4 regions of the Sphingomonas sp. BK069 genome follow, and region 4 is predicted to be linked to each of the others. Evidence: riboswitches for the same ligand, from Rfam matches in the RefSeq annotation. Region 4 holds a riboswitch; each other region holds the start of a gene.
The links. Region 4 has a riboswitch for cobalamin ahead of FHY02_RS19035 (TonB-dependent receptor domain-containing protein). Riboswitches for the same ligand answer to the same signal wherever they lie in the genome.

Region 1: it holds a riboswitch for cobalamin, as region 4 does, so the genes downstream of both, FHY02_RS20575 (putative oxygenase MesX) here and FHY02_RS19035 (TonB-dependent receptor domain-containing protein) in region 4, are expected to answer to the same signal.
Region 2: it holds a riboswitch for cobalamin, as region 4 does, so the genes downstream of both, FHY02_RS20565 (TonB-dependent receptor) here and FHY02_RS19035 (TonB-dependent receptor domain-containing protein) in region 4, are expected to answer to the same signal.
Region 3: it holds a riboswitch for cobalamin, as region 4 does, so the genes downstream of both, FHY02_RS08460 (TonB-dependent siderophore receptor) here and FHY02_RS19035 (TonB-dependent receptor domain-containing protein) in region 4, are expected to answer to the same signal.

The regions. Positions count from the first base shown of each region.
Region 1 covers NZ_JACHZH010000011.1:28,277-35,523, forward strand. Annotated here, with positions in the region: gene FHY02_RS20570 (methionine synthase) at 1-801, opposite strand, end outside; gene FHY02_RS20575 (putative oxygenase MesX) at 830-1,813, opposite strand; cobalamin riboswitch at 1,937-2,160, opposite strand; cobalamin riboswitch at 2,315-2,515, shown strand; gene FHY02_RS20580 (acyl-CoA thioesterase) at 2,621-3,394, shown strand; gene FHY02_RS20585 (ISNCY family transposase) at 3,923-5,335, shown strand; gene FHY02_RS20590 (hypothetical protein) at 5,577-5,717, shown strand; gene FHY02_RS20595 (efflux RND transporter permease subunit) at 5,786-7,247, opposite strand, start outside.
Region 2 covers NZ_JACHZH010000011.1:20,691-27,937, forward strand. Annotated here, with positions in the region: gene FHY02_RS20545 (efflux RND transporter permease subunit) at 1-1,070, shown strand, start outside; gene FHY02_RS20550 (efflux transporter outer membrane subunit) at 1,067-2,443, shown strand; gene FHY02_RS20555 (response regulator transcription factor) at 2,451-3,128, shown strand; gene FHY02_RS20560 (ATP-binding protein) at 3,129-4,454, shown strand; cobalamin riboswitch at 4,857-5,096, shown strand; gene FHY02_RS20565 (TonB-dependent receptor) at 5,263-7,247, shown strand, end outside.
Region 3 covers NZ_JACHZH010000001.1:1,771,089-1,778,335, forward strand. Annotated here, with positions in the region: gene FHY02_RS08445 (EF-hand domain-containing protein) at 1-210, shown strand, start outside; gene FHY02_RS08450 (hypothetical protein) at 207-467, opposite strand; gene FHY02_RS08455 (hypothetical protein) at 946-1,761, shown strand; gene FHY02_RS08460 (TonB-dependent siderophore receptor) at 2,094-4,268, opposite strand; cobalamin riboswitch at 4,369-4,576, opposite strand; gene FHY02_RS08465 (TonB-dependent siderophore receptor) at 4,738-7,107, shown strand; gene FHY02_RS08470 (Fe2+-dependent dioxygenase) at 7,142-7,247, shown strand, end outside.
Region 4 covers NZ_JACHZH010000008.1:105,108-112,354, forward strand. Annotated here, with positions in the region: gene FHY02_RS18995 (shikimate kinase) at 1-551, opposite strand, end outside; gene aroB (3-dehydroquinate synthase) at 1-3, opposite strand, end outside; gene FHY02_RS19000 (hypothetical protein) at 649-786, shown strand; gene FHY02_RS19005 (hypothetical protein) at 767-2,548, shown strand; gene FHY02_RS19010 (tyrosine recombinase) at 2,548-3,486, shown strand; gene FHY02_RS19015 (acetyl-CoA carboxylase carboxyltransferase subunit alpha) at 3,496-4,446, shown strand; gene FHY02_RS19020 (Flp family type IVb pilin) at 4,658-4,825, opposite strand; gene FHY02_RS19025 (Flp family type IVb pilin) at 4,976-5,167, opposite strand; gene FHY02_RS19030 ((deoxy)nucleoside triphosphate pyrophosphohydrolase) at 5,213-5,626, shown strand; cobalamin riboswitch at 5,625-5,822, shown strand; gene FHY02_RS19035 (TonB-dependent receptor domain-containing protein) at 5,934-7,247, shown strand, end outside.

The DNA.
Region 1 (7,247 bases), on a different contig from region 4:
GATCAGCTCGATCAAATCCATCGGCACGCGCGAGTTGTGGCATTCGAGCGAGATGATATCGATCTTCGACTTTTGAAGATTGGGGAAGGTTTCCTCATATTGGCGCCATTCGGAGCCGAGCGTCTTCTTCCAGTCGGTATTGGCCTTGATGCCATAGCCATAGCAAATGTGGACGGCGGTCTCGGCCTTCAGGCCCTCGGCCGCGCGCTCCAGCGTGGCGATGCCCCAGTCGTTGGCCTCGTCGAAAAAGACGTTGAACGCAGGCTCGTCGAACTGGATGATGTCGACCCCGGCCGCCTCCAGCTCGCGTGCTTCCTCGTTGAGAATGCGGGCGAACTCCCACGCCAGCTTCTCGCGGCTGCGGTAATGCGCGTCGTACAGGGTGTCGATCATGGTCATCGGCCCGGGCAGCGTCCACTTGATCGGCTGATCGGTCTGGGCGCGCAGAAACCGGGCGTCGTCGACGAACACCGACGTCGGCCGCGAGACTGCGCCGACGACCGTCGGCACGCTGGCGTCATAGCGGTTGCGGATGCGCACCATCTCGCGCTTCTCGAAATCGACGCCGTCAAGATGCTCGATGAACGTCGTGACGAAGTGCTGGCGCGTCTGCTCGCCATCGCCGAGAATGTCGATCCCCGCCCGCCGCTGGTCGTCGACCGCCAGGCGCAGCGCGTCCTGCTTGCCCGCGACCAGCTCCTCGCCCTCCAGCTTCCACGGCGACCACAGGGTTTCGGGCTGAGCGAGCCACGAGGGCTTGGGCAGGCTGCCCGCAGTCGTCGTCGGCAACAATGTCGTCATGATGCAATACCTGTCGTGTGGGTGGTGTTCAGAGGCCGCAGGTCGCGGACCAGCGTTGAAGCGCCGGCCAGTGCGGTTTGATGAAATGCTCTTCGGCGAATTTGCCCTGCAGGGCGGCGAGGCGGCTGCGCTCCTCGCGATCGTAGACGATGCGGGTCAGCGAATAGTCCTGATACCTCAGGCTCGGCTGATAATGCTCCGCCGCGACCGAGTTCGCGTTGTAGATCTCCGGACGGTAGATCTTCTGGAACGTCTCCATCGTCGCGATAGTGCTTGCGAGCTCAAGGTTGGTATAGTCACTGACTAAGTCGCCGGTGTGATAAAAGGCGAACGGCGCGACACTGTGCGGCGGCATGAAATAGCGCACCTTCATGCCCATCTTCGCAAAATACTGATCGGTGGGTGAGAGTTTGTCGTCGCGATATTCGACGCCGAGGATCGGATGCACGTTGGCGGTCCGGTGATACACCTCCTTGCTCGATACGCTGAGGCAGATGACCGGGAGCTTGCGGAAATGGTCGCGGTAGGCGCTCGATCCGAGGAAAAGCTTGAACAGGTTGCCGTGCAGATCGCCGAAGCCTTCCGGCGCGCCGCCACCTCCGGCATTCAGGTGATCGGGCAGGACGACGCTGAAGTCGTAATCGCGAACATAGGACGAGAAGTTATTGCCGATCATCCCGTCGCTACGCTCGCCGCTGATCCGGTCGGTCACCGTGGTGTGCAGGATCTCGATCAGTGGAAACGCTTCGTCGTCTGCGCTGTCCCCCAGCGTGAGCGCGGCCGAGACGATCTTCAGCTCCAGCGTGTAACGATCACCCATGGGATTGTCCCAGTGCATCAGCGCGTTGAAGCGATGGTCGATCATCACCAGCGTGTTGCGTAGATTCTCCTGGCGGCGGTCCCCGCGCGCGAGGTTGGCGAAGTTGGTGGTGATGCGCGTGTTGTCGGCCGGACGGTAATCCTCGTCGAACGGGATAGTGCTGATTGAGAATGTGAACCCGCTATTCGTCATGACTCACCCAGGCTTGCGGGCGGGAGGTCAGGCGAAAGCGCGCAAGGCGTGAACAGGCCCGGATGGCGGCAAGCCACGGACCGTCGCATCAAGCGCGATCCACCGGAGGAACCCCCGTCCGAGGAACGTTATCGCGTCGAAGGCAGGTCTCCTGGCTCACGGGTCAACGCGGCGGCTCCGGCCTTCCCAGGCTCCTTGCGGGAACCCAGTGACACGAAATGGAGCCGCCACTCGCCGCTCACAGTTGCGGGGGCAGCGCCGGACTCTGCCCTGACGGACACCACCAGCTTCCCGTCTTAGCCCCATCGCCATGCCTGGAATGGGGAACCTCGACAGTGCCTTTCCACACGATCGAGCGCCGTTTGTCAATGCTGATATAAAGACATCTTTATATCTTGATGCGCGACCTGCTGCCCGCGTGGCAGCGGCAGGTGCGGCAACGGCAGCGATACCGTTCTCAGTTGGCGAGCGCCCGGCCTTGACGCGACGGACCGTTCTCTGCGACCGGGGTGAGGTCAAGGTTCCTTCGCCGCATGGCCGAAGGCTAAGACGGGAAATCGGTTCAATGCCGATGCTGCCCCCGCAACTGTAAGCGGCGAGTTGAGGTCCCCTCGTGTGCCACTGGTGTTTCGACGCTGGGAAGGCCGGGATTGCAATGACGACCCGCGAGCCAGGAGACCTGCCTTCGACGCCATAACGACCACCGGCGGGGTGCCCGGTCTGGCCGCTGCGTCGCTGCGGGAGGAGTTCAGTCGCTCCTGTTGGCCGCTGGCGTCTGGAGGCCCTCGCGACAGATTGAGGACCATGATGTCACAGGAACAAAGCAGCGCCCCCATCCAGCTGATCGACATGGTTTTTCCCGGCGATGCCAATCACCACGGCACGCTGTTTGGCGGGGTGGCCTTGGCGCACATGGACAAGGTCGCCTTTTTGGCGGCCTCGCGCCATGGACGCGCAGCCTTTGTCACTGCCTCTTCGGAAAAGATCGATTTCGCGGCACCTGCGCGGATCGGCGACATGGTGGAGGTCACGGGCCGGGTCATGCGGGTGGGGCGAAGGTCGCTGGACGTCGAGGTCGAACTGATCGCAGAGGCGCCGGTATCAGGTGAACGACGGCTGTGTACGCGCGGCCGTTTCACGCTCGTTGCCGTCGAAGCCGACAATCTCTTGCCCCCGATGGTGGAGACGGTCCTGCGGGACGCAGCGCCGCCCTTGCGAATGGTCGACATGATCTTCCCGAACCAGACTAACCATTACGGTACGCTCTATGGTGGCGATGCACTTCGTATGATGGGCAAGGCGGCTTTCATCGCCTCTACCCGACATGCCCGGTCAGTCATGGTCATGGCGGCCTCGGACCGGATCGACTTCCGCTCGCCTATCAAAGAGGGTGAAATGGTGGAGCTGACCGCCGAGGTGCGTATGACCGGGCGCAGTTCGGTGCGCATCGCCGTGGATCTTTCTGCCGAAGATCTGATAACCGGCGGGAGGCGGCATGCCGCCACTGCACTGTTCACAATGGTCTCAGTCGACGAAAGTGGTCGTTCCAAGCCGATTGCCGACGCAAAGTGGTATGGTTGATGCAGTTCTGCTCGCGTTCCTTCGGTGCCCACGAGGATGGTCTCAACGCAGCGGTCGAGCAAAACGGCCGCCTGCGGAACCTGCTTACCCGGCCCCTCGATTGCGCTTTCCTCTAGGTCCCAAGCTTTGCCGAGGATCGGAAGGCACAGCGCGTAACGAACAACCGATCTCGAGAAGCCGAGCTGTTCGACCGATCGTCTTGAATCCTGCCTTTGCCGCCATCCGCACGCGTGACCGAGCCCGCTGCTGTCGCAGCGGGTCCATGGGCGCAAGAGCCGAGAGGTCAGCGCATCAGCGGGGGCAGCGCTGCGCTGCTTGGGAGGCTACACGCTGCCCCCGCTGCCACGAGGCGGTGTCATTTCTATCTAGCGGAGAATGTGTCTTTTCTAACTGGCGGCAACACTGCGTGTAAGCGGGTGTAGACGCAACGTACAAATGGCACACTCCCGCTATTTAGAAAAGGCACAGCCGTTCTGCAGCGGGCCTCCGGTGCCATAACCATCCTCGAACATCGAGGATGTGTGAGCGATGACGGTGCTGACGATGAGTGCTGCCGAAGTGAGCCGGTTCGATACGCTGATGCGGCTCGACCGCGGTGAGATCCGGCCGGTCGATGCCATGGCGCTGCTGGGGCTGCAGCGCAGCCAGCTGTACCGCCTGCTCAAGCGCCTTCGACGAGATGGCGCGGCCGGCCTCGTGTCCCGCAAGCGCGGGCGGCCGAGCAACAGGCGGTTCAGCGAGGCTTTTCGCGACCAGGTCGTCGGCATCGTGCGCGAGCGCTACGCCGACTTCGGTCCGACGCTGGCGTGCGAGTACCTGGCTGAGCAGCATGGGATCACGCTTTCGCGCGAGACGCTGCGGCAGATGCTGATGGCAGCCGGCGTGTGGAAGGCCAAGGTCGCGAAACGCGCCCGCCTCCACCAGTCGCGCTACCGGCGCGAGTGTCGCGGCGAGCTGGTGCAGGTCGACGGGTCGGAGCATGACTGGTTCGAAGGCCGCGGTCCGCGCTGCACGCTGCTGGTCTACATCGACGACGCCACCAGCGAGCTGATGCACTTGGAGATGGCTGAAAGCGAGAGCGCCTTCTCCTACATGCGCGCGACCCGCAGCTACCTCGAGCGCCACGGCAAGCCGGTGGCCTTCTATTCGGACAAGCACAGCGTCTTTCGGAACAACAATGCGACCGCCGACAGCGACGGCATGACGCATCTCGGCCGGGCGCTGGACAAGCTCGGGGTCGAGATCATCTGCGCCAACTCGCCGCAGGCCAAGGGCCGCGTCGAGCGCGCCAATGGCACGTTGCAGGACCGGCTGGTCAAGGCGATGAGGCTGGCCGGCATCTCGTCCATCGACGAAGCTAACACCTTCCTCCCCTCCTATGTCGCCCGGCACAATGCCCACTTCGCCTGCGCGCCAGCGGATCCGCGCGACGTGCACCGCCCGCTCGCCGCGCATGAGAACGTCGAGGCCGAGATGGTGTGGCGTGAGGAGCGGACCGTCACCGCTTCACTGGCGCTGCACTATAACAAGGCGATGTTCAATCTCGAGCCGACGCCCCTCACCCGCTCGCTGGCACGCAAGCGCGTTCACGTGTGCGAGTACCCAGACGGCCGCATCGAGATCCGCCACGGCGAGCGCGTGCTACCCTACCGTGTGTTCGACAAGATGCGCCGGGTGAACCAGGCCGCTATTGTCGATAACAAGCACCTGGGCGCCGCCCTTGCCATGGCTCAGGCTATCCAGGCAGCCGCGCCGCATCATCCCAAGCGCAACAACAATGAGCCGGCGCGCAGCTCCCGGTCCGTCGGGGTGTTCGCACCCCCTGCCTCCTCCCCGGGCAAGAGCGACCGGCGCCGGCTGTGCACGCCGAAGCTGAAGCGCGGCCCTCGCCTCTCCAACGAGGAACTGGTGGCACGCGGCCTTGGGGAGTATGTCCGGTAGCGCCCACTTGCGGTGACCCAAGCATGGATGTCAGCTTAGGATAATGAGGGAACCAGCATCACCGCGCCTTTGGGGTGCGCTCAGTGGCGTGGTAGGATTGCTCGTGTTTGCAGCCTTCGTTGCAGCAGGATCGCCGCAGCGAGGAGTTGTGGGAGCGTTTTCGGCTTTCGCCTTGATAATGGCCGTGCATATTCGGTGGGATAGGCGGACCTCCCCTAATTTCTGGATGATGGTAGGGCTTATGGCAACGGCTCATGCGATCGTGCTTATTCTCGTCGAAGGGCCTTACCAGCGGGTGCCGGGTATGGCGTTCCTCCCCTTCGCCTTCTTGGACATCTTTGTGATGGTTTGGCTTCTGGGACGGTTGAAGCGCGTCGGCTGATGTCCGCTTTCCTGCCAATTCCCGCCATCCAGCGTGCTGGACAGTCATCCCAAGCTCCAGACGTTCGTTCAGCTAGCGAGCTCGTGTTCGGGTCGACTTCTCCACCCGCCGAAGCGGGCGTAGAGGGTCGGCAGGACGAAAAGGGTCAGTAGCGTCGCCGAGATGAGCCCACCGATGACGACCGTTGCCAACGGCTTTTGCACCTCGGCGCCTGCACCGTGGCCGAGCGCCATCGGCACGAAGCCGAGGCTGGCGACAAGCGCCGTCATCGCCACGGGCCGAAGGCGTGCAAGCGCGCCGTTGTGGGCGGCCTGCCCCCTGTCCATGCCGCGGGCCATAAGGTCGTGGATCGACGACACCATCACGAGCCCGTTGAGGACCGCGATGCCTGACAGCGCGATGAAGCCGACCGCGGCCGACACCGAGAACGGCATGCCGCGCAGCGTCAGCGCCAGCACGCCCCCGACGAGCGCCAGCGGCACGCCGGTAAAGACGATCACGGCGTCCCGCACCGAGCCGAGCGCCCCGTAGAGCAGCAGCATTATGACCGCGAAGCAGACGGGCACGACGAGCAGCAGCCGGTCGCGGGCGGAGGTCAGGTTCTCGAACCGGCCGCCCCATTCGACGTAGGTGCCGGGCGGCATCCTCACCTGCGCCTCGATCGCTGCCTGCGCGTCGGCCACCACGCCGGCGACGTCGCGGTCGCGCACGTTCGCCTGCACGACGACCCGCCGCTTGCCGTTCTCGCGGCTGATCTGGTTCGGCCCGTCGACGACCGCGATGTCGGCCACGGTCGACAGCGGCACGAAGCCGCCGGCGGAAGTCGGCACCGGCACCTGCGCCACCTCGGTGAGATCCGACCGCGACGCGTCCGACAGTCGGATGACCACCGGAAAGCGGCGGTCCCCCTCGAAGATCACGCCCGCCTCGCGGCCGCCGATCGCGGCTGCGACGGTGTCCTGGACGTCGCCGGCGGTGACGCCGATCCGCGACATCGCCATGCGGTTCGGGCGGATGTCGAGCATCGGCAGCCCCTCGATCTGCTCGACCCGCACGTCGACGGCGCCCCTCGTCCTGCGCAGGATGTCGGCGATGCGGCCGGCCGCGTCGTTCATGCCGCCGAAGTCGTCGCCGAAGATCTTCACCGCGATGTCGCCGCGGACGCCGGCGATCAGCTCGTTGAAGCGCATCTGGATCGGCTGGGTTATCTCGTAGGCGTTGCCCGGCAGCGTCGAGAGCCTCTTCTCCATCCGCTCCACCAGCTCCTCCTTGGGCAGGCCCGGGTCGGGCCATTCGCTACGCGGCTTCAGGATGACGAAGGTGTCGGTGGCGTTCGGCGGCATCGGATCGGAGGCGATCTCCGACGTGCCGGTGCGGGAGAAGGCGAAGCGCACCTCCGGTTGGCGGCCGAGCATCTTCTCGACCTGGAACTGCATCGCCTGACTCTGATCGACCGAGGTGCCGGGGATGCGCACCGCCTGGACGAGGATGTTGCCTTCGTCGAGCTGGGGCAGGAATTCCTGCCCGAGT
Region 2 (7,247 bases), on a different contig from region 4:
AGCTGCGCGCGGCCGGCGCACGGGTTCGCGATGCGATAAGCGGTATTCCGGGCGTCTCCGACCTGAAGCTGGAATCCCAGGTGCTGGTCCCGCAAATCCGCATCCGTCCGCGGCCTGCCGAACTGGCGCGGCTCGGCCTGACCGCGGGCGAGGTCCGCCGTCAGGCGCAGATACTGGTCGCGCAGGCCAAGGTCGGCGAAATCTATCGCGATCAGCGCGCGTTCGACGTCGCGGTGTGGGGCGAGCCGCGGGTGCGGAACAGCGTCCATGCGCTCCGCGACCTGATGATCCAGGCACCCGTCACCGGCGCGCCGGTGCGGCTCGGCGATATCGCCGATATCGAGATCGCTCCCGCGCCCAACGAGGTGAAGCGCGAGAACGGCCAGCGTCGGCTAGACGTGACGATGAACGTCGCAGGCGCGGACCTCGGCACGGTCGCACAGGCGGTCGACGCCGCGGTCGCGAAGGTGCCGTTCGCGACCGGCTATCACCCGCAGGTGCTGGGCGAATATGCCGCGCTGAAGGAATCGCGCAGCCGGTTGTGGAGCATCGGTGCGCTCTGCCTCGTCGGCATCCTGCTGCTGGTATGGATGGAGTTCCGCTCGCGCCGCATCACGGCGCTGGTCGCCGTCAGCCTGCCGTTCGCGCTGGTCGGGGGTGTGATGGCGGTCGCGCTGACCGGGGGCACGCTGTCGCTGGGGTCGCTGGTCGGGTTCGTCACCGTCATCGGCATCGCCGCGCGTAACGGCATCATGCTCCTGTCGCATTACCAGCATCTCGAACGGCATGAGGGGATGACCTTCGGCCGCGAACTGGTGCTGCGCGGGGCCGAGGAACGTCTGGTGCCGATCCTCATGACCGCCGCCTGCGCCGGCCTCGCGCTGGTCCCGCTGATCGTCGCCGGCAACGCGCCGGGGCACGAGATCGAGCATCCGATGGCGATCGTGATCCTCGGCGGCCTCATCTCGTCGACCGCGCTCAACCTGCTGCTGCTGCCTGCGCTCTATGCCCGCTATGGCGAGGAACGCGCCGTGCCGCCTGCTGCCGCACACAAGGAGGCGCTGGCATGATCCGCCGCCTGGCCCCCGCCGCAGCCCTACTCGCATCCGCCTGCATGAGCGTGCCCAAGCCGCCGCCCACCGTGGCGCCGGACAGCGCCACCGGGGCCTTCGCGTCGCTTCCGGTGGCCTCGATCGCGCCGGTGCCCGACGACTGGTGGCGGCTCTATGACGATCCCGTGCTCGACGGACTGGTGCGCTCGGCATTGGCTGCTAACGCCGATCTGCGCGTCGCCTATGCCAATCTCGACGGCGCACGCGCGGCCTTGCGACAGGCACGGGCGGCGCGGCTGCCGCAGACGACGATCGAGAGCGCGCTTGGAGTCGACAACCCCGCCGGACAGCCGAGCGCGTCGGGTAATGTCCCGACGACAGACTACGATATCGCCGCGACCGCGAGCTGGGATCTCGACCTGTTCGGCCGGCTTCGCTCGGCCGCGACTGCGGCGGGGGCGGACGCGGAGGCCCAGGCGGCCGTCGTCGACGGCTTGCGCGTCGCGGTCGTCGCCGACACCGTGCTGGCCTATGTCGACCTGTGCGGATCGAGCCGCGCCATCGCCACCGCGCGCGAGGTCGCTGCGGCGCAGGATCGGTCGGTCGGGCTGGTCCGTGAACAGCTTCGCGCGGGCGAGGTGTCGCCGCTGGAGGTGTCGCAGGTCGCGACGATCGCCGCCGCCACCCGCGCCGCCATCGCGCCATTCGAGGCACAGCGCGCTAATGCGCTGTATCGACTTGCGACGCTGCAGGGTCGCCCCCCCGCCGAGGCGCGCGCCTGGCGCTTCGCCTGCACCGCTGCGCCTCGCCTGCGCGGGGCGGCACCGGTCGGCGACGGGACCGCGTTGCTGTTGCGCCGCCCCGACGTGCGCGAGGCGGAGCGCCGCCTTGCCGCCGCGGCCGCACGGATCGGCGTGGCACGCGCGGACCTCTATCCGCGGGTCAATCTGGGCGCGGCTGTCGGGTTGCTGTCCGGCGGGATCAGCGCGGCGGTGACGCCGCTCGTCAGCTGGGCCTTTCCCAACCAGGCACCGGCACGCGCAAGGCTGGAACAGGCCCGCGCTACCGAGCGCGCGGCGCTGGCCGGATGGGACGTGGCGGCGCTGCGCGCGCTGCGCGAGGTCGAGACGGCGCTGGCGACCTACGACGCCGAGACCCGGCGCAACCGCGATCTGGCGACCGCCTCGCGCGAGGCGCAGGCCTATGCGCGGCGCGCGGTTGCCCGGGTCCGCCTCGGCGACGCACCCGGTCTGCTCCAGGTCGACGCGCAGCGAGCAACCGCATCGGCGACGTTGCAACAGGTCCAGTCCGATCTGGCGGTGTCTCAAACCGAGGTCGCTCTCTTCCGCGCTTTGGGCGGCGGTTGGCGAACTGACGCTGCTACGCGATAGTCGCGCGATGCGGATATTGATCGTCGAGGATGATAGCGACACCCGCGCCTTCGTCGCGCAGGGGCTGGGGCAGGCCGGACATCAGATCGCGGTCAGCGAGGATGGTCGCGACGGACTGTTCCAGGCGACCGGTGGGGGCTTCGATGCGATCGTGGTCGACCGGATGCTGCCCGGCCTCGACGGCCTGGCGCTGGTGAAGGCGTTGCGCGCGGCTGGCGACGCGACTCCGGTCCTGATGCTGACCGCGGTGGGCGGTATCGCCGATCGCGTCGAGGGGCTGGAGGGCGGTGCCGACGACTATCTGGTCAAGCCCTTCGCCTTCTCCGAACTCGCCGCTCGCCTCAATGCGCTGGCGCGTCGGCCGGCACCGCGCGGCGACTACACGCATCTGCTCCGGGTCGGCGATATCGTCCTCGACCTGCATCGTCGCGCCGTCGAGCGCGACGGCCGGCGCGTCACCCTGCAACCGCGCGAGTTCGCGCTGCTCGCCGAGCTGATGCGCAACCCGCGCCGGGTGATGACGCGCACCATGCTGCTGGAGCGGGTGTGGGATTTCGATTTCGACCCGAAGACCAACATCGTCGAGACGCATCTGAGTCGACTGCGCTCCAAGCTCAACGCCGGCTTCGACGCTGATGCAATCGAAACGGTGCGCGGTGCCGGCTACATGATCCGGGGCGAATAGATGCTCGCCCGCCTGTGGCGCTCGACTTTCGGCATCGTCGTGCTGGTCGCGCTGGCGTTCAGCGTCGCGACGCTGGCGATCGGTGCTGTCGCCTATGAGGTGACGCACGAGGCGTTGGAGGAGCAACTCGACCACCGCGTCGCGGTCGAGACGCATGCGCTGATTGCCGAGGCGCGCGAAGGCGGCTTGGCGGGGGTGGCGGACGCAGTCCGCCTGCGCAAGGATGCCCGCAACGAGGCGAGCCTCGATTATCTGCTCGTCGACCGCGCCGGGCGGACGATCGCCGCGACGATCACGCCGCTGACGCCGGTCGAGCCGGGCTATCAGGAGCATTTGGGTTTCCGGCGCGGCGCTGATGCCGGCGTCGGTCAGGCGCTCGCCACGCCGCTGCCCGGCGGGATGCTGGTCGTCGTCGCCGACCGGCGCGATCTCGCGGCGATCGACCGGACGCTGGCGTCGCTGTTCGCGACCGCGCTGGCGACGATGCTGGCGCTGGGGATCGGCGCGGCCGTGCTGGTCGGATGGCTCACTCGGCGTCGCCTGTCACGCATCGATACCACTGCGCAGGCGATCATCGCCGGCGACCTGACGCAGCGGGTGCCACGCGACGGGTCGGACAGCGAGTTTGACCGCCTCGCCGCCACCCTCAACCGGATGCTCGATCGCATCGCCGCGCTGATGGATAATCTGCGGCAGGTATCGACCGACGTCGCCCACGACCTGCGCACGCCTTTGACCCGCCTGTGCAACCAGCTCGACCGCGCCGCGGCCGGGGACGCGGGCGCGATCGAGGCGGCACGGCGGCAAGCCGACGATCTGCTGGAGATATTCGCCGCGCTGCTGCGCATTGCCGAAGTCGAAGGGCTGGCTGAACGTCGGGCGTTAGGGTCGATCGACCTGTCGGCGCTGCTGGAGGACATGGCCGAAACTTATCGCCCCGACTTTGAGGCCAGCGGCCACCTGTTATCGGCGGATATACCGGCCTGCTTGCGTGTCGAGGGCGACCGCCGTCTGCTGGCTCAGGCGCTGTCGAACCTGTTGGAGAACGTGTTGCGCCACACGCCGCCCGGCACCACAGCGACACTGGCTGCAACGGCTACGCAGGATGCGATCGAGGTGGCGCTGGAGGATGACGGCCCAGGCGTTCACCCCGCTGATGCCAAACGCCTGTTTCAGCGTTTCGCGCGCGCCGAGGCGTCACGTACCACTGACGGGCATGGGCTGGGCCTTGCCCTCGTTCGCGCCATCGCCGTTGGTCATGGCGGCAATGCAATTCTGTCCCGATCCGAGCGGGCATTCGGTGTCACCATACGGCTTCCGAGATAGATGGATACGCGCTGGCGTTTGGCGTCAGGGTTCTTGAAATCTGAGTGGACGACGGCTTCTGAGAAGCCGCAGGCTTTCCCATTCGACCATCTCAATCGGGACGGTGAGCGGCGTAAGCCAACGTTAGCTATGAGCGCTGCCTCACCCGAAAGCGGCCGGTCCGCAAACCTGCCAATCTCAGACGTTCGAGGTGCGTCCGGCCGGCGCCACTGGTAAATGGCTGAGAGCGGGAGGGTAGCGGACGGTCCGCTTCTGGTGAATCGGCCCACGAGAGTGCAGATGCAGCGGACGGGTAGCCGCGCCGGCGTTCCTGAGTGCCGCTGCGACGGCGCTCGTCACGCAGAGTTGCGGATCAACCGGGCAAGCGGTACGCGCCTCTTGTCCGACCGGAGGCACCTCCAGTCGGACACCGATCGCGCTGGTGCCCCGAGAGGGGCTTAAAAGGGAACACGGTAAGGGAGGACACCCTCCCCCAGACCGAGGCTGTCCCTGCAACTGTAAGCGGCGAGCGAGACGTACATCGCATTTCCCGTTGGGAGATGCAGCCACTGGATCAACGCCGCAGCGGCCACGATCCGGGAAGGCCGTATGTCGAGCGACGACCCGTGAGCCAGGAGACCTGCCAGCGTCCGGTCGCTCTTGCTTTGGCCCAGGGGATGGCCGGGGCACGGTTCTTCCGTCTGAGCGACGAACGAGCGACGGGGGTCGCATTGGTTCGTGTCGCGGATGCTTGCGTCCGTCTGTCGACGCACGCCGACCGTTTACAGCGGACACCCCCGTCGAGGTCGCTTGGCGTGAGGGGACGAACATGAAGGATACGAGACTACGTGCCGGCTGGCTTGGATGCGCTGTGCTGATTGCAGCGTCCAGTGGGACACCAGCAAGCGCACAAACCGAGGGTACAGGCGCCGCCTCGACGAAGGAGCCAGCTGACGATATCGTTGTATTTGGCCGGGGCGAAGCGAAGATCGGTGTCGCCCACGCGGCGAGCGAGGGCACCGTTGCGGGCGCGGACTTGCTGGTTCGGCCTCTGCTCCGCGTAGCGGAGCTGCTGGAGGCGGTCCCGGGCATGGTCGCCGCTCAGCATTCCGGGAGCGGCAAGGCCAATCAATATTTCCTACGCGGCTTCAACCTCGATCACGGGTCCGATTTCACGACCTACATCGATGGCGTGCAGATGAACCTGCGCACGCACGGTCACGGACAGGGCTATCTCGACCTCAATGGCCTCATTCCCGAGATCGTCGCGCGTGAGGATTTCCGCAAAGGACCATACCGCGCCGATGGTGGCGACTTCGCCTTGGCAGGCGCCGCCTACATGACCACGATTGACGGCTATGCACGGCCCTGGATGTCGATCGAAGGTGGCTCCTATGGCTATGGCCGGATAGCGGCAGGTGGTAGCATCAAGGATATTGGCTCCGGCGAGCTGACGCTGGTGGCACAGGCCAAGATCTATGATGGGCCTTGGCAGGAGCCCGAGCATCTGCGCCACGCATCAGGCTTTGCGAAGTACATCGCGCCTGCCGGCGCCGGTCAGATCGAGGCGTCCTTCAACTCCTACCGTGCGACCTGGCGCCCAACCGAGCAGATCACCGAGAGGATCATCGGGACTGCCTCTTGCAAGGACGTCTTCTGTTCTCCCGATCCGACCGCTCGCGGCGAGACGACGCGGCTCGTCGGCAACATCGCGGTGCGGCAGCCCGATTGGCACGCCAACGTCTATGGCCAGTTCTACGACTGGTCGATGTATTCCAATCCGACCTATACCGATGCCGACGGCACCAGCGCACAGATTCGCCAGTTCGACAAACGCTGGATCATCGGCGCGCGGGGCGAGAAGCGCTGGACGCTTGCGCCGGCCGTCGCCGTGTCGGTCGGGACGGAGGAACGCTACGACCATGTCGGGAGCGTCGGAGTTTATCGTACCAGCGCCCGCGCCTTCCTGTCGTCGCTTGGCCGCTACCATGTCGAGGAGGCGTCTGCCGCGCTATATGGCGATGTGACGGTGACACCGATCACAGGCCTCCGGCTCATCGGTGGGGTTCGCGGGGACTATTACCATTTCGTCGTTCGCGCGCGGGATGAGGCGGCGGTTCTTGCAGGCCAAGGCAGCGGCGATGATGCCATCTTCTCGCCCAAGGCATCGATCGCATACTCTCCGACCGATCAGCTCGAGTTCTACGGTAACTGGGGCCGTGGCTTCCACTCCAATGACGTGCGCGGGGCGGTCAACGTCGAGACGCCGGTGCCAGTGTTGGTGCGCGGAGACGGTCGCGAGATTGGCGCTCGCTGGCAGCTGCCCGGCTTCTCGCTCACCGCGACCTATTGGTGGCTCGATGTCGACAGCGAGTTGCGCTTCGTCGGCGACTCAAACGCAGTCGAACCGACAGGCGCCAGCAAGCGACGGGGCTATGAGCTGGTAGCGTTCTGGCGTCCCACGTCGTGGGTCGCGATCGACGGCAACTATACCGAGAGCAGGTCGCGCTACGATAGTGGCGACCGCATCCCGAACGCTTTTGAAAATGCTGCATCTGCCGGTATCGCGTTGGTCCTAAACCCATGGGAGGCGAGCGTCCGCGTCCGTCATCTCGGCCCCTATCCGCTAATCGAGGACAACAGTGTCCGCGATCGAGGCAGCACGGTCGTCAACCTCCGGGCGGCACGGAAGATCGGACGCTACGAGTTGTACGGCGAGGTGCTGAACATCCTCGACAGCCGCGATAAGGACATCGCGTACTACTACGAGGCCTACATACCTGCCTTCGACTCGGCGGGACCGACAGATGGACG
Region 3 (7,247 bases), on a different contig from region 4:
GACGGAGCGCTCGACCTTAAGGAGTTCACGGCCGAGTTTGACCGCCGCATCGATGCGATGATCGCGGGCGATGACGAGGCGCAGAGGAAGATCAAACCGGCGGATCGAGCCAAGATGCGCGAGGGTATGATCGCCCCTGGCTTTCGCGGAATGGACAAGAACTCGGACGGACTTCTCACCAGGGACGAGGTGAAAAGCTTCAGCCGTTAGCTTCTCGCAATCCAGCGCGAAAGCAGGCCGGCGATCACGGCTAAGATCATCCATATCAAAGCGCCTATGGCGAGCGCCAAGGCTCCATGACCCTCCCAGTCGTTCTCGGCCGCCATGGCCTCATACCAGATGATGGTGATCACGATTGGGATCACGGCGGCGGCAAAGATAGCCACGTGGGGTCGGAGGCGCCAAACGAAGGGGGCGGCTCCTCCCGCTGCTCCTGCAAGCAGGCAGACGAGCAGAAGCACGCTCATCGCGGTTGAGAGTCCCGTTCTTCTGCGTCCCGCGCTTCTCGAGAGACATCCCGCACCGCGGCGCACAGCTTATCCGCGAGCATGAGGGCTTCGCCCATCGTGAGCGTGAGCGCCCAGGTTCCGCCCTGAGCACTGATATCGACCAGGATCTTGCCAGCCTCAGTGCTAACGGAGACGGGTTCGGCAGGGTCAGGCATCTGGGTACACCCTCATCCTACGGCCCCTCGCCGCAGCGGCGTGGCCGGTGACAAGACAAGCGATCTGAGAACGAAAGGATGCGAGGAAGGCAAAGGTATGCGATTGCCCTATCGCAGCTCACCGAACCTGGCGCTGCAAACCTTAAGGGGCCGTGCCCCCAAGAAAGATTTAGCGCAACGCAGAGTAGGCTCAGCCAATGGCTCAGTGAGCCGCTTAGCTGGATCCAACGAAGCGTCGATCTGCTGATGGACTGCGCAGGTGTCGGTAAGGAGAAGGATGCTTGATCACCATGGTAGCAATGGCTGCAGCGGCGATGGCGCTAGCGCAAAAGGCTGCCCCCGTCCCTGCCGATGGCGCCGAAGTCACCGAGCGCGTCGCACAAGCCTCCAGCGTCGGTAGCTTGCTCTACGCTTTCGACCGCGCCGCTTGGGTCAGTAGCGACGCACTCACCGCGCAGGTTCCGCAAGATCACCTGAAGGGTCTTGGAGGATATATCGTCGAGATCGCCGAGGCTGGCGTTCTGCGCGTAACCTACTATCGAGGCGCAGCCGCGACCGCCGACGTCTTATTCGTGGTAGATGTCCGAGACGGTGAAGTTGTCCGCAGCGAGCTCCTCACCCACCCTGTGCGGCTGCTCCCTGCTCAAGCGAGTCTCGCCCGAGCGCGCGAGATCGCGGTCGAGCGCGCTAGAGAGCGCAATCACAAACCTTGCACGAATGCACCCTTCAACACGGTCGTTTTGCCATCCCGCGACAATGGCCCGGTGGCGGTCTACTTGCTTTCGGCTCAGAAGACGGCTGACACATGGCCCATGGGCGGCAACTACCGCGTGATCGTTGCCCCCGATGGCGCCGTGTCAGCTTCTCGTCCGTATAGCGTTGGCTGCCTCAACGTGACGCGACCCCATCTACCGGCTGGTGCGAAACCGGTCGGCTTCATCGTCAGCCACCTTCTCGACCCGACACCGACCGAGGTACACGTGTTTGCCTCCTTCAGCATGCACTCTCCGGTGTTTGTTACCACTCCGGACAAGAGAATTTGGAAGGTTGAGGGTCGTGCTATCACGATTGATGAAGAGGCGTCGAAAGGCCGATGATAATCAATGCGGCGTAACGCCTTGGTTCATGAGGCGTTTTGCGCTGCTTTCAAGGTGATAAGAAATCATCGTTCTCCGCCGTCGTGCAATTGACCCAATACCGGTCATTCCAGTCACCCGGTCCCCGTTCCGATTCCTGTCATTCGTTCATCTCGGCAGTCCGACGGTTCTGGCCTTTCCAGGACGCTGTCTGTCTGGCCAAGTATGGGAAGAAAAGCGGGGGTTCCTGATTTTACCCCCCTGTTCGCCGTGCGCCTGCTACTCACCCAAGCCAGCGATGGATCAGATACAGCCAGCGCGTGGCTGCCGGTGGGAGGAACGAGCGCGTCATCTCACAGCCGCGCGCGCAGCGCGACGTCGAGCGAGCGCGGTCGGCCGAGCAGCCACTGCGCCGCGCCGTAGGTGGAGGTCACGTAGCGGGTGTCGAAGAGGTTGTAGACGCGCACGTCCGCCGCGAGCGCCGGCGTGAGCGCGAACGAGAGGCCGCCGTCGGCGACGGTGTAGGCCGGCACCCGCGCGCTGTTGGTCGAGTCGACGAAGCGCGCGCCGACGTGACGCAACCCCGCCTGGGCGCGCACGCCGCGGCGGCTCTCCCAGGTGAGCCACAGGTTGCCGGCACGCTCGGGCACGTCGGGCGGCGTGTTGCTGGAGAGATCCGCGTCGCCGGTCAAAAGGTCGTCGAAGCGGGCGTCGAGCACCGTCCCGTTCGCCTCGATCGAGAAGCCCGCGGCGAGCGCGAGCAACAGCGCCGCCTCGATCCCTTTCGACGACTGCCGTCCGATCTGTTCGAGCGGGCCGTTGGTGACGCGCTGTGCGACCAGGTCGTTCTTGACGATGCGATAGCCAGCGAGTGTCACGTTGACGCGTCCGCCGAGGAGCGCTGCCTTGGCGCCCGCCTCGATCTGGTCGCCCTTGGCATTGGTGAAGGCGAACTGCGTCGCGCTGGTGGTGAAGGTGGTCAGCGTGCCGACCGGATCCACGCCCGTGGCATATTGGGCGTAGAGCGAGATGCTCTGCGCGGGCTGGTAGACGGTGCCGACGCGCCAGGTCGCGTCGCGAAACCTCTTCTCGCGCGCGCCGCCCGAGAAGGCGTTCGCCTCGCCCGCCGGAGCGCCGGCCGCGTCGTAGAGGATGTTGCGGCGGCGCACCCCATCCTCCTCGTAGCGGAAGCCGCCGACCAGCGAGAGCCGCCGCGATAGCCGCAGCCGGTCCTCGCCGAAGATGCTCCACTCGGTCGTGATGGTGCGATAGCGCGGCAGCGTCGCCGCGCGGTCCTCCAGCGTGCCAGGGGCAAAGTCGAAGGGATCGACCGCATCCGCCTGATCCGCGACGGCGAAGTTGTTCGAGTAGCGCAGGTTCACGCGGTTGACCTCGGCGCCGAGCACCAGGTCATTGGCCAAGCCTCCGCCCAGCGGCGCGCTCAGCTTCACGCTCGCCTGGTCGCCGTACTGGGCGATGTCCTGGACGATCCCGAGGTTGTCCGATCGCTCGATCACGCCGTTCGGCCGACCGGCCGCCGGCGCCCAGGCGTAGCTCTCGAGGTCGTACCAGCTGCGCTTGCTGGCAAGCCGATAGGCGGCGTTGGTGAGCGTCACCGCGTCGCTGACTTTCCATTCGGCGACGAGCGTCTGGCGATCGTCGCGGAAGCGGATGTCGGCGTCGGCGACGTTGTAGTTGCGGCGCCGGTTGCGCGAGTCGAGCCGGCCGTCGATCAGCGGCGTGCCCCAGTAGCGCATCGGTGTGACGTCACCATAGTCGCCGCGCAGCATGACGGTGAGCCGTTCGCTCGGCGCGAAGCGCAGCGCGCCCGACAGCGCGAGGCTGTGGTTGTCGCCGCGGTCGACCCAGCCGTCCGAACGACGGTAGCTCGCGTCCAGGCGGTAGCCGAGCTGTTCGACGAGCGGACCGCCCGTGCCCGCCGCGACATGCCATGTGTCCTGCGCCCCGTAGCTCAGCTCGGCGTCATCGCGCGCGCTCTCGCTCGGCGCGCGCGAGACGACGTTGACCGCGCCGCCGAGCGCGCCCTGGCCGTAGAGCACCGAGGCGGGCCCGGTCAGCACCTCGATCCGCTCGACGGTCCAGGGGTCGGTCGGGAAGGTGATCGTGCCGGCGACCGGGAAGAGCCGGATGCCGTCGACCAGTTGCAGCACCGAACCCTGGCCGACGAAGCCGCGCGCGGCGAGCGCGGTGTTGCCGTTCCCGGCATTCGCCGCGGCAGTGATGCCGGGCGCGCGCGACACCGCCTCGACCACCGTGAGGTCGCCGCGCGCGCGGATCGCGTCGCCGTCCACGGTCGCGACGCTGGCGGGAAGCTCGAGTGGTGTCAGACCGAGGCGGCTGCCGGTCGCGCTCGGGCGGTCGAGCGCGCCGCCGCCGCGGCCGACGACGAGGATGTCGTCGCGCGGCGGCACGCGGTCGCCGTCCTGCGCCAGCGCGCCGGAGGAACAGGTGGCGAGCAGCAGCGCGGCGACATGCGTCGCCGGGCGGTAGGTGTCGATCATCTTCATATACCCCGATGAAGGACGGGGCACGCGGACCAGACACCGGCGCGCGCGGACGGGAGGCCCGGCCGCGGCATGCGAGCGGCCAGACCGGGCACCCCGCCGGTGGACGTTATGGCGTCGAGGCAGGTCTCCTGGCTCGCGGGTCGGTGCGGATGGTCTGGCCTTCCCGGCCGCGCGAGCGCGACCAGTGACACGGAGCGACCACCTGCTCGCCGCTTACAGTTGCGGGGGCAGCGCCGGCATCGCACCGGCTTCCCGTCTTAGCTCCGGCGCGGCGAACCGACCGGAGAACCTTGACCTGCGTCGCATCGACGAGACGAAACCGCGCGTCAAGGCTAATATAAAGAAAGCTTTATATCTCGCGCAGAACGCCCATTCGCCTTGAAGCCCCGTACTCAACTACGCAAACGATTCTCATTAGCCTTGACTATGCAAATCGGTCGCAATATCGCTTCGGTAACAGGGGGCTACAATGTTGAAAAATGGACCGACCTTCCTGGCGCTCTCGTGCGTCGGGTTCATCGCTTCCGCGCCTGCCGCGGCGGATCCCGGCACGCCCACGGCGATCGCGGCGCAGGATCGCACCGACGGACGCGACGACATCATCGTCAACGGGGCTCCGGCTGAACCGGCGAAGCTAGAGAGCCCGAAGTCGACCTCGGCGCTGATCGACCTGCCGCAGACCGTCACCGTCCTCAACGACCAGACGATCCGCAAGCAGAATCTCCAGACGCTCCGCGACGCGCTGCAGACGATCCCCGGCATCACCTTCGGGGCCGGCGAGGGTGGCGGCGGCTACGGCGACAACATCATCCTGCGCGGTTATTCCGCCACCAACGACATCACCGTCGACGGCGTGCGCGACAGCGGCCAGTACAGCCGCACCGACCCGTTTAACCTCCAGCAGATCGAGGTCTACAACGGCGCCAACAGCGTCTTCAACGGCTCGGGCTCGGTCGGCGGCACGATCAACCTGGTGTCGAAGGTGCCGACGCCGCGCGATCTCACCGTCGTGCAAGGCTCGATCGGCACCGACGATTATTACCGCGCCGCGATCGACGCCAACAAGCGCGTCGGCGACGACGTCGCGGTGCGGCTCAACGCCGCCTATCACCGCAACGACGTGCCCGGGCGCGACGTCGAGAAGTTCGAACGCTGGGGCGTGGCGCCCGCGGTGACGATCGGGATCGACGGGCCGACCAGCCTGACGCTCGCCTATGTCCACCAGGAGGACGACAACACGCCTTACTACGGCGTGCCCTTCTTCCGCACCGCTCTGTCGAGCGGCCTGCTGCCCGGTGCGGACCGCTCGGCCTATTACGGCATCGTCAACCTCGACAGGCAGGACCAAGTGCTCGACCGCGCGACCGCCACCTTCCGCCACGCGGTCAGCGAGGCGGTGTCGGTGCGCAACCTGACACGCTGGCAGCACGTCGTGCAGAACGGCGTCACCAGCGCGCCGCAGGGTACCTTCTGCCTCGCCGGGGTCGCGCTCCAGCCGACCGGCGCCGCCTGCCCCGCCGGCCTCGCGCCCGGCGAGTGGCGACCGTCGGGGCCGCGCGGACTGGTCCGCGATCAGGAAGCGCAGCTACTCTATAACCAGACCGACCTGCGTGTCGTGACGGGTGCCGAGGGCGGCATCCGCAACACGCTCAATCTCGGTTTCTCGGGCGCGATCGAGGATTACGCGATCACGACCGCCTCGCTGTTGCGCAATCCCGACGGTTCGGCGGTGACGCCGCTGCCAGTGCTGTCGATCGCGAACCCGGACACGACGTGGCGCGGGCCGCTTCACCGCACCGTCACCGCGCAGGCGCGCGGCGAGACGCGCAACCTCGCCGTCTACGCCTTCGACACGCTCGAGCTCGGCCGCTTCGTCGAGCTGAACGGCGGCGTGCGCTGGGAGTCGCAGCATGCGACCTTCCGCAACCTGCCGCTGGCGGTCGTGCCGCCCGGCGCGACGCAGGTGACCGAACTGGCCCAGCGGTCGCAGCAGAGCCGCGAGCGGCTCTTCTCCTATCGCGGCGGCGTGGTGCTGCACCCGGTGCGGAAGGTCAGCTTCTATGCCAGCTACGGCAACGCCAAGACGCCCTCCTCCACGACGGTGAGGCTCGGCTGTGGCGCGCCGGTGGTGCAGGTGATCGACGGTGCCGCCGTCACCTACGACCCCTGCCAGGTCGCGCCCGAGACCGCGCGCAACTACGAGGCCGGTGTCAAGGCCAGCGTGTTCGGGCGGCTCGAGCTCACCGCCGCGGTGTTCCGCAACGAGCGCACCAACTATCGCGTCCCCTCGGTCGACCCCGCGCTGCCTTCGTCGACACAGGTGCTCGACGGTCGCAGCCGCGTCGACGGGGTCGCGCTGGGCGCATCGGGCGCGATCACGCCGGCATGGACGATCTTCGCCAATTACACCTACCTCGACGGCACGATCCGCCAGTCGGTGTCGGACCGCTGCCTCGCCGCGCCGAGCGTGGCATGCGGCAACTCGTCCGCGGTGCCAGACCCGCAGCGCGGCAGCCGGCTGACGCAGACGCCCGAACACTCGGGCAGCCTGTTCACCACCTACCGCCTCCCGTTCGGGCTCGAGCTCGGCTACGGCCTGACCTACCAGGGCGGCTTCGCCATCGCCGCCGCGTCGCTCGCAGCGCCGGCACAGCCGCTGGTGGACGACTACCTAATCCACCGCGCCTATCTCGCCTACACCTTCGCGGGCGGGCTGACCGCGCAGCTCAACGTCCAGAACGTCGGCAACGAGCGCTATTACACGGGCGTGCGCAACAACGGCTGGGCGGTGCCGGGCGACGCGCGCTCGGCGGTGCTCAGCCTCTTCTACAACTTTTGAGCCGCGCGGTAACGGACCCGGACGGAGCACGCGCATGCTGATCGCCATCCCCAACGTGCTCGACGCCGCCGCGCTCGCGCGTGTCCGCGCGATCATCGACGCCGGCGAGTGGGTCGACGGCAACGTCACCTCGGGCCCGC
Region 4 (7,247 bases):
CATCTGCCCAGGGCCTCCAGGATCGCGCGCACGGTCGTCTCGTGCGGGGCGTTGGCGCTGGCGACGCGAAGATGCGCCAGCGCGTAGAGCGGGTTGCGGACGGCGGCGAGGTCGCGCAGTACCGCGGCCGGGTCGCGCCCGCGCAGCAGCGGGCGGGTGTCGCGGCGACGCACGCGCTCGGCCAGCACCTCCACCGGCGCGTCGAGCCAGATCGCCAGCGCCTCGGCCAGGATCAGCGCGCGCGTCTCGTCGTTGACGAAGGCGCCGCCCCCGGTCGCGATCACCTTCGGACGACCGTCGATCAGGCGCTGGATCACGCGGCGCTCGCCGTCGCGGAAATAGGCCTCGCCGAACTGCGCGAAGATGTCGCTGATCGACATGCCCGCGGCGATCTCGATCTCGGTGTCGGCGTCGACGAAGGGCAGGCCGAGCCGCGTCGCCAGTCGGCGCCCGACGGTGGACTTGCCCGCGCCCATCAGTCCGACCAGCACGATCGGCTGACCGATCCAGGCGGCTCCTCGTTCGCGCGGGGCAGGCGGGCTTTGCAACATCGTCGGCAGGGCTATACAGCGCCTTCATGCCCCGGCAACAGCGTGCGCGCCGCGCGCTTCTCCCGGGGCGGTTGGGCGCGTGCGCGATGGGGTATCCATGTCTCGGTTGATCGTCTCGGTGGTGGTGTTGCTGGTGATCGTGCTCGGCGCCCTGTTCTTCCTCGCCGGGCGCGCGACCGAGCAGCCGACGACGCGGGTCGAGAAGGCGGTCGAGCTTGGCAACCTCGCGAACTAGGCGCGCGCTCGTCGCGGGCGCCGCGGCGCTCGCGATCGGTGCCGCCGCTGCGGCGCAGCAGAGCCCCGAATCGCTGCTGCCGCCCGGTTTCGGCGACAACGCGTCGACGCCCACGCCATCTCCGGCGCCCTCGGCGGCCGCAGCCGCGTCGGCCGCGCCGGGCGCGGTACCCGCGACCGCGCCGCGCGTCACGGCGACCACCCCGGCAGGCCCGCTGCCGCCGCTCCCGCCGCTGTCGATGCCGACGCCGGGTGCGACGCCCACGCCGGCTGCACCGCGCTACGAAATGCCCGCCTTCGCGCGGCGGTCGCTCGGGCAGCTTGGCCCCAGCGACAGTTTCGCCGCCGACGCCTTCGCCGGGGCCGATGGCCGCTATCTCGAGCGACTGATGCGGCGGCTGTCGGCGCCGCTGCCGTCGCGCTGGCTCCAGATCGCGCTGCGGCGGCTGCTCGCCGCCGAGTTGGTCACGCCCGCGCACGTCAACGGCGCCGACTTCGCCGCCGAGCGCGCCTGGCTGCTGCTGCGCATGGGCGAGTCGGTCACCGCGCGCGCCGTGGCGCAGTCGGTCGATCTCGACCGAGTCACCCCCAAGCTGCGCCAAGTGTGGATGCAGGCCGCGCTCGCTTCCGCCGACCCCGCCGCGCTGTGCGCGCTGGCGCCGGGCGCGGGCGACAGCGAGCGCGGCTGGATCGTCGCGCGCGCGATGTGTGCCGGCCTGACCGGCACCGGCAAGACCCAGCCGCTGCTCGCCGACATCCGCCGCCGCCGCGTCGCCACCGGCATCGACCTGCAACTCGCGCAGAAGGTGATGGGGGCGGGGCTAGACAGCCGGCAGGCGATCACGATCGAGTGGGCGCCGGTGACTCAGCTCACCGCGTGGCGCTTCGGCCTCGCCACCGCCACCGGCGTGGCGGTGCCGGCCGATCTCTACGACACGGTGGGCCCACAGGTGACCGCATGGCGCGCGCTCGCGCCGGCGATCCCGCTCGCCGAGCGTGCCGCGGTCGCCGACCGGGCGGCGGCGATGGGCGCGCTGTCGTCCGCAGCGCTGGTCGACCTCTACTCGGCGCTGGCCGACGGCGACGACGTGCCCGCCCCGCTGGCGCGTACCGCCAACGACCTGCGCGATGCCTATGTCGGCGACAGCCTCGACACGCGGCTGGGCGCGATGGCGCGGCTGTGGGACGCGGCCGAGACGTCGGCGGCGCGCTATGGTCGGCTGATCCTCACCGCGCGCGCCGCGGCGCGGCTGCTGCCGGCGGGCGAGGTGGAGCAGGCCGACCGGCTGGTCGCATCCATGCTGAGTGCGGGGCTGGACCGCACCGCGCAACGCTGGCGCGGCCACGTCCGCGCCGGCAGCGACGCCTGGGCGATGCTGCTGCTGGCTGACCCCGACGGCGGCGCGCGCGGTGCCAACCCGCGCGACTATGCCCCGAGTGGAGCGAATGCCGAGCGCAAGAAGCAGCTGTTCTTCGCCGCGCTCGCCGGCCTTGGCGAGGTGCCTGCCGCCGACCTGGCAGACGAGGGCGAGCGCTTCGGCGTGCCGGTCACGCGCGCCGACAGCTGGACGCGCGCGCTCGACCGGGCGGTGGCGGCGCGCCAGCAGGGCACCGTGTTGTTGCTCGCCGCGGTCGGTCTGCAGGCGCGCGGCTGGGAGACGGTGCCCGCGGCATCGCTCTACCGCGTCGTCGCGGCGCTGCGCGCGGTCGGGCTCGACGGCGAGGCGCGGATGATCGCGGCCGAGGCGATCGCGCGGCTCTGATGGCCGGGCGCGGGCTCACGACCGGGGCGGGCGCCTCGGGCGAGGACCGGCAGGCGATCGAGCGCTTTCTCGAGATGCTCGCGGCGCAAGCCGGGGCAGCGGCGAACACGCTCGCCGCCTATCGCCGGGACCTCGCGCTGGCGTCCGGGGCGCTCGACGGCGGCCTGGCGCGCGCCGATGCCGCCGCGCTGGGCCGGCTCGCCGACGGCTGGACCGCGCTCGCCAGCGCGAGTGTCGCGCGCAAAGCCTCTGCCCTCCGGCGGTTCTTCGCCTTTCTCGCGGAAGAGGGCGCGCGCCCCGACGATCCCTCGCCGGCGCTGCCGCGTCCGGCGACGCGTCGCGCGCTGCCGCGCACGTTGAGCCACGCCGACGTCGACCGGCTGTTCGCCGCGATCGCCGAGCGACTCGCGCGCGATCCCGTGATCCCGACCGACTTGCGGCTGGCCGCGCTGATCGAGCTGCTCTACGGTTCGGGGCTGCGCGCGAGCGAGCTGGTGTCGCTGCCGCGCAACGCGATCCATCCCGACCGGCCGTTCCTGATCCTGCGCGGTAAGGGCGGCAAGGAGCGGCTGGTGCCCTTGTCCGATCGCGCGCGCGCCGCGGTGGCAGCGTGGCGCGCGCATGTCGCGAGCGACCGCGCCTTCCTGTTCCCCTCGGGGGCGACTCATCACCTCTCGCGCGTGCGGCTGTTCCAGCTGGTGCGCGCGCTCGCCGCGGAAGCGGGGATCCCGCCCGATCGGATCAGCCCGCACGTGCTGCGCCACGCCTTCGCGACTCACCTGCTGGAGGGCGGCGCCGACCTGCGTGCGCTCCAGACGATGCTGGGCCATGCCGACATCGCCACCACCGAGATCTACACGCATGTCGACAGCAGCCGGCTGGTCGAGCTGGTCAACGAGCGGCACCCGCTCGTTGACGCGTTGCGTCACCGCGACTAGCTGCGGCCGATGCCTAGTTTCCTCGACTTCGAAAAGCCCATCGCCGAGCTGCAGGCGCGCATCGACGAGCTGCGCGACACCGGTGACGCGGGCGCGATCGACATCTCCGCGGAGATCGCCAAGCTCCAGGCCAAGTCCGACAAGCAGCTCAAGGATACCTTCGCCAAGCTGACGCCGTGGCAGAAGACCCAGGTGGCGCGGCATCCCGAGCGCCCGCACTTCCGCCACTATGTCGCCGGGCTGTTTGACGAGTTCCTGCCACTCGCCGGAGACCGCGCGTTCGGCGACGACCAGGCGATCCTCGGCGGTTTCGCGACCTTTCGCGGCCAGCGCGTCATGGTGCTCGGCCATGAGAAGGGCGACGATACCGCCAGTCGGCTCAAGCACAATTTCGGCATGGGCAAGCCCGAGGGCTATCGCAAGGCGATCCGGCTGATGGAACTGGCAGATCGGTTCGGGCTGCCGGTGGTGACGCTGGTTGACACCTCGGGTGCCTTCCCTGGCATCCAGGCGGAGGAGCGCGGCCAGGCCGAGGCGATTGCGCGCTCGACCGAGGCGTGTCTCGCGCTCGGCGTGCCGCTGGTCGCGTCGATCGTCGGCGAGGGCGGCTCGGGCGGCGCGATCGCGCTCGCCAGCGGCAACCGCGTGCTGATGTTCGAGCATGCGGTCTACTCGGTGATCTCGCCGGAAGGGTGCGCCTCGATCCTGTGGCGCACCGCCGATCGCGCCCCCGATGCCGCCGAGGCGATGAAGGTCACCGCGCAAGATCTGAAGGGATTGGGCGTGATCGACTCGATCGTCCCCGAGCCGCTCGGCGGCGCGCACCGCGACCCCGCGGGCGCGATCCGCGCGCTGGGTGATTCGATCGAGCGCGCGCTCGCCGAGCTGACGCCGCTGACGCCGGGGGCGCTGCGCCAGGATCGGCGCGACAAATTCCTGCGTATGGGCCGGCTGAGCTGAGGCTTGGCGCCCGATCAGGGAGAAAAAAGGCTTCGCCTGCAACCTGCTCCGTCATCCTGAAACGACGTCAGGGTGACTCCGGTGTGAGGCTGTGCGCGTCACTGACTCGAGGGTAGTCGCAGCAGCAGGATCACGGCGCCCGCGGATCGAACAAGAAAAAGGCGACGGGACCGAGGTCCCGCCGCCCTTCATACAATGATGGACCAGCGGATTACGCGTTGGCCATCTTGCTCGTCGTGGTGCTGAAGGTGTTGTTCAGCTGGTTGCCCAGGCCCTTCATCGCACTGATGGCGGCGACGGCGACCAGCGCGGCGATCAGGCCGTACTCGATCGCGGTGGCGGCCTTGTTGTTCTTCAGGAAAGCGCGAATCTTCTGCATGTCGATCTCCGAGACAAATTGGCTTCAGTTACCCGGCCGATGAGCCTCTGAGGCTCCAGCGATGTCCGGTGTAGCTGCGGCACGGTTGATAAACACTTAAGCCTGTTCCTATGATTTCAGAATTTCCGGCAGGTTAGTTGAGGTCTTGTCTCAGCGGCCGACGAGAAGGTTGGTCGACACGGTGGTGAGGACGTCACTCAGCGCGGTGGAGACGCGGCCGAGCCCCGCGGCGATCGTCAGCGCGACGGCGGCGAGGATGAGGGCATATTCCACCGCCGTCGCGCCGCGGTCGTCGCGGCCGAGTCGCGAGAAGAGCGGGCGTCGGGTGCGAGGGCGTGCCATGGCGCGATCGTAGCGCATGGATGGTTAAGGATCGGTTCGATGACGATGCTGGTGGTCGCCGCGGCGCTGATCGACCCGGCAGGACGCTGCCTGATGCAGCAGCGTCCGGTCGACAAGCGGCACGGCGGCTTGTGGGAGTTTCCGGGCGGCAAGGTCGAGCCGGGCGAGGCGCCCGTGGACGCGCTGGTGCGCGAGCTCGCCGAGGAGCTCGCCATCGCGGTGTCGCCCACGGCGCTCGCGCCGCTGTCCTTCGCCGCCGATGCCGCGCCCGGCGCGCGTCCGCTGGTGATGCTGCTCTACGTCGCGCGCGCCTGGTCGGGTGAGCCGTGCCCGCTCGCCGCGGCGGCGCTGCGCTGGGACGTGCCCGCCGCGCTCGCCGCGCTGTCGATGCCCCCGGTCGACGTGCCGCTGCTCGCCGCGCTGCGCGAGTCGCTTGCCCGCGGCGACGCGCTGGCCTAGGGGCGCCGACGCGACAGGTTCCCCGCGAGGGGAAGTAAGAGGGAAGCCGGTAGCTTGGCTGCGATCCGGCGCTGCCCCCGCAACTGTGACCGGCGAGCCCTCTCCCGCGCGTGCCACTGGACCGATGGTCCGGGAAGGCCGGAGCCGGGGCACTGACCCGGGAGCCAGGAGACCTGCCCGTCGCGGTTGTCCTTCGCGCGGACGGGGTGTGCCGGGCGATCGAGGTCTTGTCCTCGCGTGACGACGATCGGGCGGCAGTGCCGCGGCACGGGGCCGCGCGTCCGCCCGCGACCGTGTGGGGGAAGACGTGACCATAGCCTATCGCCGCATCGCGACCGCGTTGCCACTGTTGCTGCTCGCGCCAGCAGCGCACGCGCAGAGCGCGCAATCGACCGAGGCGCTCGAGCAGGCGACCCGCGCGGGCGACGACGTGATCGTCACCGCCGCGCGCGCCGCGACGCCGGCCGACACCGTGGCGCAGGCGGTGACCGTGCTCGACACCGCGACGATCGAGCGGCGCCAGACGGTGGTGCTCGCCGATCTGCTGCGACAGACCCCCGGGATCGCGGTGGCGCGCACCGGCGGCGTCGGCGGCGTCACCTCGGTGTTCATCCGCGGCGCCGAGAGCGACCAGACGGCGGCACTGATCGACGGCGTGAAGATCAACGACCCGTCCGCACCCGGGGGCGGCTTCAATTTCGGCGAGCTGCTGGTTGGCAATATAGCGCGGGTCGAGGTGCTGCGCGGCGCCTCCTCGGTGCTGTGGGGCAGCCAGGCGATCGGCGGCGTGGTCAACATGATCACTCGCCAGCCGACCGACCGGCTGAGCGTCAACGCGCGGGCCGAGGGCGGTTCGATGGGCACTGGCCAGGCCTTCGCCAATGTCTCGGGTCGTGCCGGCGCGATCGCAGCGAGCCTGGGTGGCGGCTATTACACCACCGACGGCATCTCGTCCTACGCGCGCGGCAGCGAGCGCGACGGCTTTCGACACTATGGCGGCAACGCCAGTGTCACGGCGACGCTGGCGAGCAACGTCTCGGTCGACCTGCGCGGCTTCTATGCCAATGGTCGCACCGAGTTCGACGGCTTCCCGGCGCCGAACTACACCTTCAACGACACGCGCGAGTACAGCGACGCCGAGCAGTGGATCGGCTACGGCGGCGTCAACGTCGCGCTGTTCGACGGCGCGCTGCACAACCGGCTGGGCTATGCGCGGACCGATATCGCGCGCACCAGCTACGACCGTGATCTGACGCCGCGCGAGACGTACCGCTCGCAGGGGCAGAACCACCGGATCGAGTATCAGGGCGTTGCCGACCTCGGTGCGGTCGTGCGCGCGACCTTCGGCGCCGAGCGCGAGATCTCGCGGCTCTACACGCGCGGCTATGGTAGCACCGATCGCGGGCGGGCGCGGCTGTTCAGCCTCTATGGCCAGCTCGCGCTCACCCCGATCGAGGGAGTCACCGCGACCGGTGGCGTGCGCCACGACGACCATGACCGCTTCGGCGGCGCCACCGTCGGCGCGGCGAGCCTCGCCTGGACGCCCAACGACGGCGCCACCCTGCTGCGCGGGAGCTGGTCGCAGGGCTTCAAGGCGCCGACCCTGTTCCAGCTCAACGGC